One region of the Rhodococcus sp. 1R11 genome, then DNA from elsewhere that is predicted to be linked to it. Evidence: predicted binding sites of a transcription regulator. Region 1 holds the regulator's gene; each other region holds the start of a gene.
What was found. The regulator LexA, encoded in region 1, represses DNA repair genes until DNA is damaged. The targets are predictions, from matches to a motif close to CGAACANNTGTTCG.
Positions count from the first base shown of each region.

Region 2: a site for LexA is predicted at 2,729-2,742, ahead of E4P29_RS00145 (HNH endonuclease signature motif containing protein). Genes of this name have one in related genera too.
Region 3: a site for LexA is predicted at 2,933-2,946, ahead of E4P29_RS13185 (HNH endonuclease signature motif containing protein). Genes of this name have one in related genera too.

Region 1 covers NZ_SPNG01000004.1:415,731-421,807, reverse strand. The annotation lists gene hrpA (ATP-dependent RNA helicase HrpA) at 1-2,397, shown strand, start outside; gene nrdR (transcriptional regulator NrdR) at 2,410-2,874, opposite strand; gene E4P29_RS09930 (hypothetical protein) at 2,974-3,363, opposite strand; gene lexA (transcriptional repressor LexA) at 3,763-4,446, shown strand; gene E4P29_RS09920 (acyl-CoA dehydrogenase family protein) at 4,527-5,669, opposite strand; gene E4P29_RS09915 (solute carrier family 23 protein) at 5,822-6,077, opposite strand, start outside.
Region 2 covers NZ_SPNG01000001.1:24,214-30,290, reverse strand. The annotation lists gene E4P29_RS00170 (SDR family oxidoreductase) at 1-626, opposite strand, end outside; gene E4P29_RS00165 (TetR/AcrR family transcriptional regulator) at 688-1,272, shown strand; gene E4P29_RS00160 (DUF1810 domain-containing protein) at 1,350-1,781, shown strand; gene E4P29_RS00155 (6,7-dimethyl-8-ribityllumazine synthase) at 1,792-2,247, shown strand; gene E4P29_RS00150 (DUF4440 domain-containing protein) at 2,261-2,638, shown strand; gene E4P29_RS00145 (HNH endonuclease signature motif containing protein) at 2,756-4,171, shown strand; gene dapD (2,3,4,5-tetrahydropyridine-2,6-dicarboxylate N-succinyltransferase) at 4,284-5,237, opposite strand; gene E4P29_RS25805 (hypothetical protein) at 5,441-5,584, shown strand; gene E4P29_RS00135 (SMP-30/gluconolactonase/LRE family protein) at 5,654-6,077, shown strand, end outside.
Region 3 covers NZ_SPNG01000006.1:224,286-230,362, reverse strand. The annotation lists gene E4P29_RS13200 (ABC transporter substrate-binding protein) at 1-289, shown strand, start outside; gene E4P29_RS13195 (PLD nuclease N-terminal domain-containing protein) at 305-502, shown strand; gene E4P29_RS13190 (hypothetical protein) at 507-863, opposite strand; gene E4P29_RS13185 (HNH endonuclease signature motif containing protein) at 982-2,898, opposite strand; gene E4P29_RS13180 (hypothetical protein) at 3,076-3,660, shown strand; gene E4P29_RS13175 (hypothetical protein) at 3,780-4,244, shown strand; gene E4P29_RS13170 (hypothetical protein) at 4,251-4,721, opposite strand; gene fmdA (formamidase) at 4,764-6,017, opposite strand.

The DNA of each region.
Region 1 (6,077 bases):
CGAATGGCACGAATGTTGGTCGAGGCCAACGGCAACGGATCGCTGCGTGACGCGCTGGTGGTGGTGGCGGCGTTGTCGATTCAGGACGTGCGCGAGCGTCCCGCCGAACACCAACAGGCTGCAGACGAGAAGCATGCCCGTTTCGCCGTCGAGAATTCGGACTTCCTGGCGTACGTGCAGCTGTGGAAGTATCTGCGGCAGCAGCGAGACGAGCTGTCTTCCAACCAGTTCCGACGCATGTGCCGCACCGAGTTCCTGCACTACCTGCGGATCCGCGAGTGGCAGGACCTGCACGGACAACTCCGCCAGATCACTCGCGGCCTCGGATGGACGGTGCCCGACGCAGAGTCGAGCGAGAACGCACTGCATCAGTCCCTGCTGTCCGGCCTGCTCTCGCACGTCGGCCTCAGAGAGGGCGACAAGCGTGAATTTCTGGGTGCCCGCGGAGCACATTTCGCGATCTTCCCCGGGTCGGGCCTGTTCAAGAAGCCACCGCGCTGGGTCATGGCTGCAGAACTGGTCGAGACCGGACGACTGTGGGGCCGGATGGCCGCCCGCATCGAACCGGAATGGGCCGAACGGTTGGCACCACATCTGGTCAAACGCACGTATTCCGAACCACACTGGTCGATCAAACGCGAATCGGCGCTGGCCTACGAACGGGTGACGTTGTACGGCATTCCGTTGGTGACGCAGCGCCCGGTCAACTATCACCGCATCGATCCCGAGGCGTCTCGCGAGCTCTTCATCAGGCATGCACTGGTTCAGGGCGAATGGAAGACCCAACACGGGTTCTTTCACAAGAACAGGGCTCTGCTCGACGACGTCGGCGAGCTCGAACATCGTGCTCGGCGACGGGACATCGTCGTCGACGACGACGCGCTGTTCGATTTCTACGACGCCCGCATCGCCCCGGAAGCCGTGTCTGCGCGACACTTCGACACCTGGTGGAAGAAGGCCCGCCGGCAAGATCCGTCCCTGCTCGACTTCACTACGGACACCGTCGTCAACTCGGACGCCGCGTCGGTACTGACGGGTGCGTATCCGGACGCGTGGCGACAGGGTGAAATTCAATTCCCACTGACGTATCAATTCGAGCCCGGCACGGCCGCTGATGGCGTCACCGCGCGGATTCCCATCGCACTGCTCGCTCAGGTACAGCCGGTCGGCTTCGACTGGCTGGTGCCGGGGATGCGCGCCGAGCTCGTCACCGCATTGATCAAGACGCTACCGAAGGCATTGCGACGCAATGTGGTCCCGGCTCCGGACTTCGCTGCGGCAGCGTTGGCAGTGATGAAACCTCGGGCCGAAACACTCGTGACGGCTCTGGCCCGCGAACTCTCGCGGGCCGCACAATGCCACATCACCGCCAAGGACTTCGACACTGCGGCGCTACCCGATCACCTTCGAATGACGTTCGCCGCGGTCGACCCGTCCGGGACGGTGCTCGGCAGCAACAAGGATCTGACCGCGTTGCGCGCTGGTCTGGCCGGCGAGGTCGGCCGTCAGGTCGCACGTGCGGTCGGCGACGCGGAGCGCGCCCCGACGCTGGCGTGGACCTCGGGCACGTTGGGCCGCTTGGAGCCCACGGTCACCCGAGACGTGGGCGGACAGAAGGTCACCGGGTACCCGGCGTTGGTGCCCGAGGGTTCGGGCGTGGCGGTGCGAGTGCTCAGCACCCCCGCCCAGCAACGCACAGCCATGCGCGCGGGCACCCGTACTCTGCTGCTCGCCACGGCACCGAAGGGAACGAAAGCCCTGCTGGCCGGGCTGCCGACCGCCGAACGTCTTGCGCTCGGCCAGAACCCGTACGGCGGCGTCGATGCGCTGCTCGAGGAATGCCGTGCGCTCGCTGTGGAAGAAGCGATGGACGCGCACGGCGGACCGGTTCGCGATCCGGCCGAGTTCGACAAGCTCAGGGCACTGGTGGACGCAGAGGTTCCGCGGCGTACTGCTGCTGTTCTCGCTCTGGTTCGACCGGTTCTGACGGCCGCGTTGGCTCTGTCGTCCCAGTTGCAGAACGCATCGGGTGAGCCCGCCGACGATGTCCGAGAACAGCTCGATGGCCTGATCTTTCGCGGTTTCGTCACCGAGTTCGGTTCTCGACGGTTGGCCGATCTGCCACGCTATCTCGCTGCGGCGACCAAGAGGCTGTCCACTCTGCCGAGCAGCGCGGGCCGCGACGCTGCGGCGATGGACGTTCTCGACCGGGTGTACGGCTCGTACGGGCGGCTGTTGGATTCGCTTCCGGAAAGCAGGAAGAACAGCTCGGGTGTGCAGGAGCTGTTCTGGATGATCGAGGAACTGCGGGTGGGGCTCTTCGCCCAGGGAGTTCGTACTGCGTATCCGGTATCGGAGAAGCGCATCGAGAAGGCGATCGCCGATCAGTCTCGCTGATCGGCCCGCGGTTCACTCGACGTCGGCGGACTCTCGATGTTTGCGGAGTTCGTGAATTTCCTTCTCGAAGTCCTCGGCCGAACTGAACGAGCGGTAGACCGATGCGAAACGAAGGTAGGCCACTTCGTCGAGATCGCGTAGCGGTCCGAGAATGGCCAGGCCCACTTCGTTGCTGGGAATCTCCGCCGAACCGGCCGCGCGGATGTTGTCTTCGACTTGCTGAGCCAGCAGGTTCAGCGCGTCGTTGTCGACGTCTCTGCCCTGGCAGGCGCGACGAACGCCTTTGACGACCTTCTCCCGACTGAACGGCTCGGTCACACCGCTGCGCTTCACGACGGCGAGCACAGCAGCCTCCACGGTGGTGAAGCGACGACCGCACTCGGGGCAGGACCGGCGTCGCCGTATTGCCTGACCCTCGTCCATTTCACGCGAATCCACCACGCGTGAGTCGGGGTGCCTGCAGAACGGGCAATGCATGAGGGAGCCTCCGTCGTAGCCGATACTCCGACGACGAACGTGCGCGTCGGGGCAGTCTTCGAGGATACTCAGCCACGCTGGGCACCATGGTGCCGGTGGTCATCTGCTGGGTGCGTACTCGACGAGCGCTCCGTCGTGCACCATGACCGCGCCGGCAGGCTGAGTGGCCGCGTCGGGTGTGGTCGCGCGCAGATTCGCGATGCCGAGCAGACCGCCGGCCACGACGACCACAGCCAACATCCACAGAACCAGAGAGCGTGGGCGCACGGTCTGGTTCGCGAAATGAGCCGAGGTGTCGTCGAAGTCTCGATCCGCCATCTCGCGATCGGTCACGTCGGTCCAGGACTCGTCCAGGACGGGCAAGCACGGGCCGTTCTGCGTCCGACGCCCGTGGTTCTGCAGCACGGGCCGCGACCGCCGACGACGCTCGACGACACCGGATCGCGAACGCATACCGGCAGTGGTGGGACGATCGGTGGTGATGGTCATCGGAACCTCGTCTTCGCTCGTTGGATCGATTGTTCGATCAGGCGTTCGATGGACGCTTGTTCGAAGTTCTATCACGCGCCTCCGACAAAGTCTGTAGAAAACGCGACACGAGTCGAACAGATGTTTGATTCAACAGCTGATACACGCTAGATTCGTGTCAGAAACCACACGCCACACGAGTCGACATCATCAACTCCAGTCCGCGTGGATCGATACCGCGTAGACCGAATCCAGCCGCATCAGCAGGAGGCCGACAGCATGAAGGACGAGACCTCGACGAGGTCCATCACCGGTTCCAGTACGACGGGTTCCACGAAAGCTGGTTCCGCGCGAGCCGGATCCTCGACGGTCGGCAAGGCTGCGGCCGGAAAGCCGGCCGCCGAGCCGACCCCGAAGGCCATGGAGGTCGGCACCGACATCAGCGCAGGGCTCACCGAGCGCCAACGGAAAGTGTTGGAGGTCATCCGGGCCTCGGTCACCGAGCGCGGATACCCACCCAGTATTCGAGAGATCGGCGATGCCGTGGGCCTGACGTCGACGTCGTCCGTCGCTCATCAGCTTCGTACCCTCGAGCGCAAAGGGTTCCTGCGGCGCGATGCCAACCGCCCTCGCGCGGTCGACGTCCGTGGACTGGACGAGGTGCAGGCAGATCAGGCCGCGGCAGCGGTGGACGGTTCGGCAGCGTCCAACGAGCAGGATCGGTTGCCGACGCCGACGTTCGTGCCGGTTCTCGGCCGGATCGCCGCGGGTGGTCCGATTCTGGCCGAGGAAGCCGTCGAGGACGTGTTCCCACTCCCCCGCGAGTTGGTCGGTCAGGGATCACTGTTCTTGCTCAAGGTGGTCGGCGAGTCCATGATCGACGCGGCCATCTGCGATGGCGACTGGGTGGTGGTGCGTCAACAGTCCGTGGCCGACAACGGCGACATCGTGGCAGCGATGATCGAGGGCGAGGCCACCGTCAAGACGTTCAAGCGTTCCAAGGGTGAGGTGTGGCTCATGCCGCACAACCCATTGTTCGAGCCGATCCCGGGTAACAATGCCGCGATTCTCGGCAAGGTCGTCACCGTGATGCGCAAGCTCTGAACTCTGTTCGGACACAACGAAAGAAGGGCCGCAGCACAGGTGCTGCGGCCCTTCTCGTCGGTTCCGAACGATCGGCAGAATCAGAGATTCAGTCCACGACCGATGATCTCCTTCATGATCTCCGTGGTGCCGCCGTAGATGGTCTGTACCCGAGAATCCATGTAAGCCTTGGCAATCGGGTATTCCTTCATGTAACCGTAGCCGCCGTGCAGCTGGAGGCATCGGTCGATGAGCTTGACCTGGTTCTCGGTGGTCCACCACTTCGCCATGGCGGCTTCCTGCACGGTCAGCTTGCCGTCGTTGAGCAGTTCGATGAACTTGTCGACCATGATGCGGGTAGCGGTGGTTTCGGTAGCCAGCTCCGCCAACACGAATCGCGTGTTCTGGAACTTTCCGATCGACTTACCGAATGCCTTGCGATCGCGGCAGTACTGGATGGTCATCTCCAGTGCCGATTCCATGGCCGCAGCCGCGACGACGGCAATCGAGAGGCGCTCCTGAGGCAAGTTCTGCATCAGGTAGATGAAGCCCATGCCTTCTTCGCCGAGCAGGTTGGCGGCCGGAACCCGAACGTCGGTAAAGCTGAGTTCCGCGGTGTCCTGGGCCTTCATGCCGATCTTGTCCAGGTTGCGGCCACGCTCGAAACCGGGCATGTCGCGCTCTACGACCAGCAAGCTGAAGCCCTGGGCACCCTTCTCGGGGTCGGTGCACGCTACGACGACGATCAAATCGGCATTGATGCCGTTGGTGATGAACGTCTTCGATCCGTTCAATACCCAGTCGTCGCCGTCCCGAACGGCCTTGGTCTTGATCCCCTGTAGGTCGCTGCCGGTGCCCGGCTCGGTCATGGCGATCGCGGTGATCAGCTCACCGGAGCAGAATCCGGGAAGCCAGCGCTGCTTCTGCTCGTCGTTGGCCAACTCGATGAAGTACGGCGCGACGACGTCGTTGTGCAGAGTGAAGCCGATGCCGCTGTAGCCGCCGCGGGTGGTTTCCTCGGTGACGATGGCGTTGTAGCGGAAGTCCTTGACGCCGCCACCGCCGAACTCCTCCGGTGCGGCAGTTCCGAGGAAGCCCTGCTTGCCGGCCTCGACCCAGACGCCGCGGTCGACGATGTTCTGCTCTTCCCACTTCGCGTGATTGGGGGCTACGTGCTGTTCGAGAAACTTCCGGTACGACTCCCGGAACAGCTCGTGCTCGGGCTCGAAAAGTGTGCGTTCCACGCAGATCTCCTTGTTCGGTGCGCACCGTCGTCGACCGCGAGAAGGGGGGTCACAGCGCGGTCGTCGGTGCGACTGACGTCACGGTTCAACAGTACGTTTGCGGTGTACCGAGGGTCGATGACCAAAACGTGCGCGATCCGTGACCGCCCCTGCTAGCGTCGTCCATTCGTTCTGCCTCGGGCCAGCGCCGAGACGATCGGGTATCCGACGAGGATGCCCAGCGATCCCCAAGCGATTCCACCGAGTTCGACCGATCCGACGGAGAGCGTCAGGTCGCCGATGCCGGCGACGAGTGCTGCTGCGACGACGGTGAGGTTCACCGGATCGGTGAAATCCACTTTGGCATCGGTCCAGATTCGAACGCCGAGCAGTCCGATGAGTCCGTAGAGCACGAGTGTCGCTCCCCCG
Region 2 (6,077 bases), on a different contig from region 1:
GCCGTCGAGACGACCTGCTCGGAAGTCTGGAAGTTGCCCACTGCGGCATCCTCGGATCCGACGACGTCGAAGAACTCGGTGCGCGTCGGGCCGGGGGAGAGGGCGAGGATCTTCAGCGGTGACGTGCGGTACTCGTAGGCGAGCGCCTCGGTGAAGTTCAGTACGAACGCCTTGGTCGCCCCGTATACCGCCATGTTCGGAGTGGGCTGGTACGCAGCGGTACTCGCGATGTTGATCAACGCGCCGGTCAGATTCGGCAGAAACGCATGTGTCAGATCCACCAGCGCGCTGACGTTCAATGCGATTTCCGACGCCACCCGCGCCGGATCCTCGTCGCGAAAGCGCCCGTGGGTCCCGAATCCTGCATTGTTGACCAGCGTCGTGGGTATGATCCCTTTGTCGGCCAGGGTCTTTCGTAGTGACTCGCCGATGCCCGGTACGCCCAGGTCCATGGCGACGGCGGTCGCGGTGACGCCATGGTCTGCTTCGATGCGGCGGGCAAGCGTCTCGAGTCGGTCCGCCCGTCGTGCCACGAGGACGACGTTCTCGCCGCGTGCGGCAAAGCGATGTGCGAATTCCTCGCCGAGGCCGGAGCTCGCCCCGGTGATGAGTGCAGTGGATGTCATGCGAGCAAATGTAGGCACTGTCAGCATTGTTGTCAACGCCAACATCGCCTAGGGTGAGTCCATGGCAACGGAGCGCTACCACCACGGTGATCTGCGCGCGGTGCTCCTGGAGGAGGCCGAGCAGAGCATCGCCCGCGACGGCGTAGATGCTCTGTCGCTGCGGCAGTTGGCCCGAGACGTGGGTGTCAGTCACGCAGCCCCCGCGCGCCACTTCCGCGACAAGCAAGCACTGCTGGATGCGTTGGCGCTGCACGGCTTTCAGGAAATGAATCGCAGAATGGTCGACGCGGCCACCGGGCCGGGAGAGCTGCTGGCCAAGTTTCGTGGTGTCGCCCGCGCCTACCTGGGCTTCGCCGTCGAACATCCACACCTCTTGGACGTCATGTACAGCACCAAGCATCACCCCGAGGCCAGCGAACAACTCAAAGACGTTGCGCACGAAAGCATGGCGGCGACGGAATCCTTGCTGCACGCTGCGATGGACGCGGGAGTCATCACCGAAGCATCGCCTGCCGTCCTCGCCCGCGTCGCGTTCGCGAGCGTCCACGGACTCGCCGTGCTCGCCGCCGGCGACCTCCTCGACGGCATGCCTGCCGATGACCTGCTCGACGCCACGGTCGACACCCTGCTCCGCGGATTCACCTGACCTGGTCGTTCCGCAGGCTCCACTCCTGCCATCGGGTCATTCCGCAAGCTCCACTCCTGTCTCGCTAGGTTGTCGGTATGACCGAATACGACCTGCAACGCTTCGTCGATGCCCAGGACCCCGTCTGGAACGCCGTGGTCAAGGAATTGAAGGCCGGCCGGAAGCAGACGCACTGGATGTGGTTCGTGTTTCCACAATTGGCCGGGCTGGGCCGCAGTGCCACCGCTCAACACTTCGGCATCGCAGACCTGACCGAGGCCGAGCTGTACCTGACCCACGAAGTTCTCGGGCCACGTCTGAAGAAAGCTGCGCAGCTCACTGTCGCGGTCGAGGGCAGGACGGTCGACGAGATCTTCGGTTTCCCGGACAATCTGAAGCTGCATTCGTCCATGACGCTTTTCGCCGAAGCTACCAAGGGGCACTCCGTTTTCGTCGAAGTGTTGCAGAAGTATTTCTCCGGCGAATTCGATGGCGCAACACTCGACTTGCTCGACGAGCGATACCGATAGCATCGCATCCATGACCACTCCACTCGCCGGATCCATTGCCTTCGTTCATGCCACCTGGCACCTGGACATCGTCGACCGTGCGCGGGTGGGCTTCTCCGCCGAACTGGAGAAGTTGGGCCATGCCGACACCGCGGTCGACGTCTTCGAGGTACCCGGAGCGTTCGAGATCCCGCTGCACGCGCAGCGGCTCGCCAGAACCGGAAAGTATGCCGCTATCGTCGCTGCAGCACTCGTCGTGGACGGCGGAATCTACCGACACGACTTCGTCGAAACCGCGGTGATCGACGGGCTGATGCGAGTGCAGCTCGACACCGACGTCCCCGTGTTCTCGGTGGTCCTGACTCCACATCACTTCCACGAACACGCCGATCACAACGCCTTCTTCACCGCGCACCTCGAAACCAAGGGTGCCGAGGCCGCGCGCGCCGTGGTCAAGACACTGGCTTCGCTCGGAACCATCGGCTGACGACCGGCAGCCGATGGTCGACGTGCGATCCGTGCTCGCGGAGCTCGAACGGCGGGAACCGATCTTCCACCGCCGTGAGTACGGCATCACGCGTGACGATTTCGATAGTCTGACCGATGTCGATTTCTGGGAGGTCGGTGCGTCCGGTACCCGATACGACCGTGACGAGGTGTGGGCCGCTCTGGAGAGGCGCTATAGACAGGACCCGGCAGGCGACTACGACGTCGACTGGGAAACCAGTGATTTCGAGGTCCGTGAGCTTGCCCCGGACACGTACTTGCTGACATACACCTTGCTGCAGGTCGACAGACTCACGCGGCGAGCGACGCTCTGGCAGCGACGCGCGGGGGAGTGGACAATCCTGTATCACCAGGGGACCGTCGTGCTCTAGGGCATTCCTATTAGCATGTGCCACCGACAGGTTCGGATTCTCGAATCCTTATGCACAGCAATAGTTTTCGATTTGATCATCATTGTGTATCGAACACACGTTCGATACACTTGATCCATGACCACGGAGATCTGGCAACTGAGCGAGGCAGAACTCCTCGCCGACGCCGCCGCGGTCTCCCACCAGATCCAACTGCTCGAAGCCCGACGGATTGCCCTTGTCGCCGACATCGACACCCGCGTCAGCCGAGAGAAACTCGGGTTCCCCGGACCCGCCGGCTGGCTGACCTCCACCACCCTTCTCTCACCGTCCAAAGCCACCAAGATCGTCGCCCTCGCCCGCGGCATGAAGAACTTCCCCGACATCGCCGACGCCGTGAACACCGGAGTCATGTCCGTCGACCACGCCGCGTTGATCCTCACCTTCGCCGAAACACCCCCGAAAAACCTCCCCCAAGAGGGCCGCGATGCCGCACGTAAAGCTCTGATCGCCGCCGCCACCGGACCCGAAGCGCGCACCAGCCGCATCCGCGCAGCCATCACCAGGTTGCAGGACAGCTTCGGCAACGACAAACCACCCGCCGAAGACACCGACCGCAACGAACTCTTCGCCTCCACAACCCTGAACGGGCGCCTGGTGCTCAAAGGCGACTTCGATGCGATCACCGGCGAGAAGCTGCTCACCGCACTCTCCCCGCTCACCGAACCCCAACCCGCCGCCGACGGCGGCACCCCAGACGATCGCAGTCCCGCCAAACGCAGAGCCGACGCCTTCGGGCACATCCTCGACCGCTACCTCGCCTCCAGCAACAGGCCCACCGAAGGCGGCGAAAAACCACACGTCAACCTGCACATCCGGTTGCAGGACCTCACCGACCTCCAGAGCCACGGCGACGAAGACGACATCACCGACGACGAAACCACCCGCGCCGCCGAACAATCCGACAACGACGATCCAGCCGATCCGGTCGACATCGACACCGACACCGACACCGAAAACCCGATCCACCCCGACACGGCCGACTCCGATTTCCAGGGCGACCCAGATAGCCCGGCCGCCGACCGTGGCGCGTATCGGGACCTGTTCGGTGACGGCACGTCGGTCGGATGGCTACCGTGGATGGGGCCACTCTCCCGCGAGACCTCCCGCCAACTGGCCTGCGACTGCCTTCTCACCGCCATCGTCATGGACGAGAACGGCAACCCACTCAACCTCGCCCGCACCGCACGCACCGTCACCGCGAAACAGAAACGCGCGTTGACTGCCCGCGATCACGGCTGCGCGTTCCCCGGCTGCGGCAAACCCGCCGCATGGACCGAAGGCCACCACATCTGGCACTGGGCCGACGGCGGCCCCACCGACATGAACAACCTCGTCCTACTCTGCGGATTCCACCACCGACTCCTCCACCACAGCGACTGGGAAGTGTTCATCGCCGCCGACCAGCACCCGTGGTTCGTGCCACCGGCCACCGTCGACCCTTACCGACAACCCCGACAATCCCACGCCCGAGCCGGCCCCCACATCGCCTGAACCCCACGCAAAACACACTCCAGCCCCACGCAAACACACCAGCCCCGCACCGAGAACACGGTGCGGGGCTGGAAGAGATTGTCCGTCAATCTGATTGGAGTCGATCAGGCTCTCAGTCGTTGGCGTGCAGCGCAGCGTTCAGCTCGACGCCGGTGCCCTTCCACGGCACCACCTCGACAGCCCCCGACAACGAGTTGCGACGGAACAGGAGGTTGGACTTGCCGCTCAGCGTCGCCGCCTTCACCACAGTTCCATCCGGTCCACTGACCTTCGTGCCTGCGGTGATGTACAGCCCCGCCTCGACGACGCAGTCGTCACCGAGTGAAATGCCGAGTCCGGAGTTGGCACCGAGCAGGCAGCTCTTGCCGACGGAGATGACGTTCTTGCCGCCACCGGACAGCGTGCCCATGATCGACGCACCGCCGCCCACGTCGGAACCGTCACCCACCACGACGCCCGCGGAGATGCGGCCCTCGACCATCGAGTTACCGAGCGTGCCTGCATTGAAGTTGACGAAGCCCTCGTGCATGACTGTCGTGCCACTCGCGAGGTACGCGCCGAGACGGACGCGGTCGGCGTCGGCGATCCGGACGCCGGTAGGAATGACGTAATCGACCAGGCGCGGGAACTTGTCCACGCCGTACACCGTCACCTGGCCGCGGGCGCGTAGCTTCGCACGCACAGTCTCGAAGCCCTCGACCGCGGCCGGTCCGAAGTTCGTCCAGACGACGTTGGCGAGCAGTCCGAACAGTCCGTCGAGATTCTGACCGTGCGGCTCGACCAGGCGATGCGACAGCAGATGCAGTCGTAGGTACGCGTCGTGGGCGTCGATCGGAGCATCGTCCAGAGATGCGATGTTCGTGCGCACTGCGACGACCTCGACGCCGCGCGCCTCGTCCGCACCGACCAGAGCGGCCAGCTCGTCGGGAATGTCGGTTCCTTCGAGCCGGGTCGTGCCGGTCTCGAGATCGGACCCGAGCTCCGGGCTCGGAAACCAGGTGTCGAGAACTACGCCCGACGTCGTGATGTTGGCAATACCTACTGCTGTTGCTCCCTGTGCACTCACGGCTCGAAGAATACGCGGTGGTTCGCCGCGCGTGGTTCGGTGACTGGGTGCCGCAGGTTCCAGCGCGATTTGCGGGCACACCGACCGGGGTCGCCGACGGTTCGGTCATGACGGCGGTTCGTTATCCGTTCGACTGACGAGCGTGACCACATCGGGATTCGCGGGGACCGGCCCGGGGCCGGTGGGCTGACAGAGTGACGACAATGACCACCCGCAGAGTCTCGCTCGGAAGAGGAGCAGTGTCGATGCTGGCCGGCGGGATGTCGTTCACCGGGTTGGTGACCACCTTCGCTTCGACCATCATCCTTGGAGTCGCTTTCGGCTTGGTTGTCGCCGAGGCGTGGTAGAAATGCCCATCGGCTGACAGGGGGTCGCCGTAGGCGGGGGATTCCATGAGTTCGAGCAGGTCAATAGCTATGCGTTCGATAATTTCGGTGGTCGCTGCATCACTTTTGGCGGTGACCGGCGTGGTCGGTGTCGGTACTGCAGCTGCCGCACCCAACTGCGCCGGAGTCGGCGGGAAGTCGGCAGAGGTCGCGAAAATTTCGGGGGCTGCGCTGGAGGGCCTTGCCGTCGATGGGTCGGGCCGCGCATATGTCACCGATATCGTCTCGGGCCGGGTGTTCCGCATCGACGCACCGGGGCAGCCCGCGTATCCCATTGCGAAGGTGCCCAGCGGCGGCGGCGGAGCTCTGGCGTGGATGCCCGACGGCACCCTGCTGGTCGGCTACGGTGCCGATCCCCGTGTGTTCGTCGGGGACGTCGTGAAAGCTGCCGGCGTCGTTCGACTCGACATCGACACCCTTGCCGTCACTCCCTTCGCTAAGGGACTCAGTGCAG
Region 3 (6,077 bases), on a different contig from region 1:
TGCGGTGGCCACGGACATGGGATTCACTGTCCTGCACAACAACCCCGAGGACGAGGAAGGAAACTATCGCCTGTCGGTCGAGAATCTGAACCAGATCGCGGATGCGGAGTTCATCTTCCACCAGACGACCGATTCAACCCAGATCGACGGAATCGCCGCGTGGCAGAACCTCCCCGCTGTCGCCGCGGGTTGCAGCGCGGTACTGGATCCACAGCTGAACAACGGATTGGTCATCACCGCAACCAGTTTCGCGAACAGGCTGATCGAGGTTGTCCGCAACACGGATTGAGCTACCTTAGGAGCCATGGTGTCTGCCGGTGTCGCGATTGCAATCGCTTTGTACGCCATGGCGCTTGCCTCGATCCTCCGTGACCCCAGTACAGGGTTGGTGGCCAAGTTGGCATGGGCATTCGTCGCGTTCATCTTGCCGATCATCGGGCCGATCCTGTGGTTCGCCGTCGGCAAGCGCTATCCCTACGGACCGAGCGGCGGCAACAGATGACAGTTCAGTATCCAGTCGCGTTGCGTAGGTCGATGTTCACCAGATGACTTACCTGTCCGCGGAGCCACGCGACGGTGTGCGGATTGGGTGCGGGCGCGTGGGCCAACAGAGTCCAGCGCAGCCGGGTTGCTCCGGTCAGATCGAACTGCAACAGGACGTCGGGGACACTCGGCCACGGCGAACTCCATATGACGCGGTCGAACTCGCTGCTCTCCACAATTCGAGGCAGAGTGGCACCGTCGAACATCACCGGCCAGGCGAACCCCTGATTCTTGGGATGCACATCTGGACGCATGAGTGCCTTCCAGACGAAGAAGACCGGCGGCGACAACACCGCAGTCCTGGTCGCGAGAACCATCATCCGGTTACCGTACGCAGTTACCGACTCGGGAGCCTTCTATTTTTCGCGCACTACCGGTCGGGCGGCCGCCATGTACCGACGGATAGGCAGAGCTGTGCCCTGACGCTTATGTAGGTCGTCACGCGGGTTGTCGTGGTTCCTCGTCGCCGGTGTCGTCGTGCTGTTCGGGTGGATACAGGACTTCCTCGGGGTGGTGTGCGTGGTTGATCAGCCCACGTCTGCGTGGGTCCATTCCGGTGGGTGGGTGCCAGAGGGTGCGGCCCGGGTAGCGGTGTCGTGCTGTGGTTTTGGTGGTGGCCCATGTGCCGGGTCCGGTGCCGACGAGTGCGTGGTGCATGTCGCAGCCGAAGGTGAGGGAGTCGATGTCGGTGTAGCCGCCGTCGACCCAGTCGTCGAGGTGATGGGACTGGCACCAGGTCGCCGGTCGGGTGCAGGAGGGGAAGCTGCAGCCGCGGTCGCGGGCGATGAGGACGATGCGTTGGTCGGCGGAGGCGATGCGTTTGGATCGGCCCAAGTACAGGGCTCTGCCGTTGTCGTCGAAGATGGTCAGGTAATGGTGGGCGTGCGAAGCCATGCGGATGGCATCGCGGATCGAGACGCGGGATCCGGTGGCGGTCATGGCGTATCCGCAGCCTGATTCGAGGTCTTTGAGGGTCATGGTGACGATGGCGGTGACGGGCAGCCCGCGGTGGGTGCCGAGGGTGCCGGAGGCGAGGGTGTGTCGGAGCGCCATTTTCAGCGCGTCGTGGCGGCGTTCATTCTGGGTGCGCAGATCCCGTACGGCGGCAGCGTCCCGCGCGGCGGCATCGGGTGGGGTGGTGTCCGGTGGCGCGTCGTCGTCGCCGTAGTCGCCGTAGTCGCCGTAGTCGCCGTAGTCGCCGTAGTCGCCGTTGCCGCCGGTAGCCGATTCGGAGTGGCCGCCGGGTTCAGCAGCGTCCTCGCAATTAGCATCGTCCTGCTTTGTGCCGCAACCACTATCGGCACTGTCGCCGCCGTTGGTCTCACCGTCGTTGGTCTCGCCGCCGTTGGTCTCGCCGCCGTTGTCCTCACAGCCCTCGCCGCAGGCGTGAGCGTCCGGACATTCGTCGTTCCCGTTGCAGTCCGTTCCATCCCATAGACCTGGATCGCTGGACCCGGCATCATTCGATCCGCCATCGCGGGCGGTGGGCTCGGGCGTCGGCGCAGTGGCACTCCCGTCGCCGTTGCTGTCGCCGTCGTGGACGACCGATGTCGGGTCCGCAGGATTGTTCACCCCCGGCTTCGCGGCTTTCGAGAACAGGGCTTCGAGGTAGGCCCGTAGTTCGGAGTCGACGCAGAACTTTCCTTCCGACATACCGTCGGACCCCTGTTCACCGAGGTAGAAGAACGCATCCCGTTTCCGCGGCCTCGGCTTTCCGTTCTTGTCTTCGTCTTCGTTCTCGTCGAAGTCGCCGTCGGGGTCGAGGATCGAATCCAGATGCGCCACCAACGGCGCGAAGTCGTCGGGCCGCCTGGTCGAGGCGAGGCCGACCAACTGCTGTTCGGCGCGATCGCGTGTCTGCGGATCCACACTCGACGACAGGTGCCGGAAGAATTCACGAATCATCTGCACATGCCTGGCATCGAGCAACCCTGCCCGCACCGCAGCAGCGGTGTGCGGCAACAAGGGAGGCAGCACTTCGCCGGACAATGCGGTGCGATCACCCAACTCCGCGGCCAGACGCACCCGCGCACCGGCCGCGTGTGGGGTGATCCGCAGCATCCATGCCACCGAGCACGGCACCGACCCGGGATACACATCGAGGCCGTGTTGTGCGATCAGTTGGTTGAGCCAGGTGTGCGAGTACGCCGTCACAGACCGCGACAGAGCTTCCATGCGTTGGATCACCGCACGCCGGTCGGCATTCGACCATGCCACCGACGCCTGCCCCGCCAACTCGGCGACCGCCGACTCCACCGCGTCGACCAGCACCGACAGTGCGGGGTCGGACACGTCAGGGGCAGGCGGCACCGTTTCGATGCCGTCCACCCCTGATCCGCCGTCCCCCGAAAGCATGAACAGAAGGTACCGCGACCCACCGACAAACGTTCGAACACACGTTCCAACTTTGTCGCCTCAGACCGCTCTGACGACTGGCACCACTTCATAGGCCAGCTCGGTAGTCCGGTCCACCTCATGGATCGGTAACGTCGCACTAGCGCAAGCCCGGTATCGACCCAGAAAGGGCGCAGCATGACCGTGCGACCATCCAGCGATCCCACTGCCGCCGACTGGCTCGTCCACGCTGATCGAGATTGGTGGGACCTCGCCACCAGAGGTCCACTGGGGTACGAGAGCTACGCGCGTCTCCGCTTCATCCCGGATCCGACGCACGCTGATCAGCGTGAGGGCGAGGCCGACGTTCCGTACGACGAACGCTCGGAGACAGACCAATTGGCGATGGTCGTTGCGACGCTGGCCAAACACACGACGACACCAGCGGACTGCTACTTTTGCGTGTGGGAGGGGTGGGGTGGTCTCGAGGTTCACCGTGCCGCGCGAATCAACCTCCCGGAACGGGGAGCATTCTTGTTCCGGGGACCTGCCCTGGACCTACTGCGCTGGGAACAGGCACTCGATCCCCCTGGTCCCAAGGGTCTGCCGATTCCTTCGTTCGTCTGGCCCGCCGACCGCGCCTGGTGCATCGCCAACGACGTCGACCCCCACTTCGCCACCGTCGGTGCCAGCTCATCAGCGATAGAGGACGTTCTCGCCGACCGTCGAGTCGACACGGTCATCGACGACCCTGCGAGCCCACAACCCTGGTACAGCCATTGAATAGCGGCGACACAGAATGGTCGAACACTGATCTGCAACAAGAGGTCTCAGAAGCAAGCTGGGTAAACGACAGCCTGACGGTCGTCGCCGAAACCACGGTTGGCTCGCTGGTCCCCACTGTGTTCGACGCCTATGCTCGCATCCTGTATACCCTCTCGGTAGCGCCTCATCCGACATCGGAGAATCCCGTTGCACCCTCGCGTGATCAGCTGGCATCCGTCCTCGAGGTACTCACTCGAAATACGACAACACCGAATGACTGCTGGTACGCAGTCTGGGAAGGCAACACCGCGCTCGACGACATTCGCGACGCGGCACCGACCGCAAACATCGCCGGCTACCAATACTTCCTGCTGAGGGGGCCGGTCGCACGCGCAACGGACACCCTCGGTGGGTTGTCACCGAATTTGTGGTGGCCTGCCGACCACTCGTGGTGCATGGCTCAGCACTTCGATTTCCCCTCTGCGTATTTCGGAGGCACTGCGGATACCGTCGCGGACCTTGTCGCGCTCACCGACATCGAGTCGAGACCAGTCCGCATCGAACAAATCGTCACCGCGAGCCACAACGAGCACAACGACTGAGATGCCTCAACTATCCGACGTAATGGTCTCGACAATCGATGCCTTCCATCGAACTCCGAATCCCGCAGGTATTGAATCCCTTTCGTGGTACTCCAGCGCACCGCTGTACGTCACACTGAACGCGCCGGGATGTCGCGTCGGGATCAATTCCCGTCGTTGCACGAGTAAACCGGCCCGATCATGGATGCGGAGAGTGCCTCGCGGCCGCGTCCGAAAGTCCAACCACAGATACCTGTCCCACACCAGACAGCCGCGCAACGTGACGTCACCGACCAGGTCGCCGTCGCCCATCATCGCGGTGAAGCCGTTCCCGAGATGCGCCACCCACTCCGTCAGACCGTCCACAGTGACACTCTCGACCCACGCCGGCATCTCGGTACACACTTGGGCCGGCAGGTCCATCCGGTCGGGTGACGCCCAGTACGTTGTGGGCGTACACACCGCGCCTACGGCAGGCTCGTCGGGCCACGGTTCCATGTCCTCGAGCATCCACAGTTGCGACATATCAAGCGAAGTCGATCAGAACTGCGCCCGAGGAGCTCCCATTCCCGGGTCGATTTGGAACGGCCCGCTTGCAGAAGGCGCTATCGGGAAATCGAAGATTGCAGTGGGGATGTACACGGTGGCACAAGAGTTGGGGATGTCCACCACGCCCGACAGGCGTCCTTCGATCGGTGCCGAACCCAGTAGCAGGTACGCCTGCTCGGGGCTGTACCCGAATTTGGTGAGGTAGTCGATGGCATGCATGCAGGCGTTCTGGTAGGACAGGTCGGAGTCCAGATACTTCTGCTCGCCGTCGACGGTCACCGAAATACCCGAGAAGGCAATCCATTCCGAGTACTGCGGCGCGGTGTTTCCGGGCATGAAAATGGCGTTTTCGCTGACCCCGTACGTTTCCATGCCGCCCTTGATCAGATCGACGTGCAGGTCCATGAAACCGCCCATTTCGATGGCACCACAGAAAGTGATCTCTCCATCACCCTGCGAGAAGTGCAAGTCGCCGAACGACAACTTCGCCCCCGGTACGAACACCGGATAGAAGACGCGGGTGCCCTTGGTGAGGTTCTTGATGTCCTGATTTCCGCCGTTCTCTCGTGGCGGTGCAGTGCGTGCGGCTTCGCCTGCGACACGCGAGAACTCGTCGCCGCTCAAGGATCCCAAAATTGCCCCGTCGAGTTCGGGTGCCAAAGCCAGTGGTGGTACACGGTTCGGATCCGTCGCAATCAGAGCACCCTCACGGGCGTTCCACTTGGCCAGCAAAGCGGCCGACGGCGCGGTTCCCATCAGGCCGGGATGAGTGATGCCGGTGTACTTCACGTGCGGGACGTGGCGAGATGTGGTGGTCTGCCCGGAAAAGTCCCAGATCGCCTTGTACGCGTCGGGGAATCGATCGGTGAGGAATCCGCCGCCGTTCTGCTTGGCGAAGATTCCCGTGTATCCCCAGCCCTGACCGGCGAGTGGGCCCGAATCTTCCTGTGGAATCGGACCTACGTCGAGAATATCGACGATCAGCAGGTCCCCGGGCTCGGCTCCCTCGATGTGGAACGGCCCGGACAACGTGTGCACGTTGTTGAGCGGCGCATTCAGAATGTCCTCGGCGGAGTCGTCGTTGTGAATGGCCCCGTCGAACCATTCGCGGCAATGCGCCCGAAAGGACGTGCCGGGTTTTACTGTGACCGCCGCCGGGATATCAGGATGCCATCGGTTGTGGCCGACGATCTCCTGTTCGGTAAAACTCTTCGTCGAGTCGAGCGGAAACAGCAGTTCGGGCACGAGGCACCTCCGGTTGCGCGGATTCTCCTGCCTCGATCATTGCACCGTCGTGGTGTATTC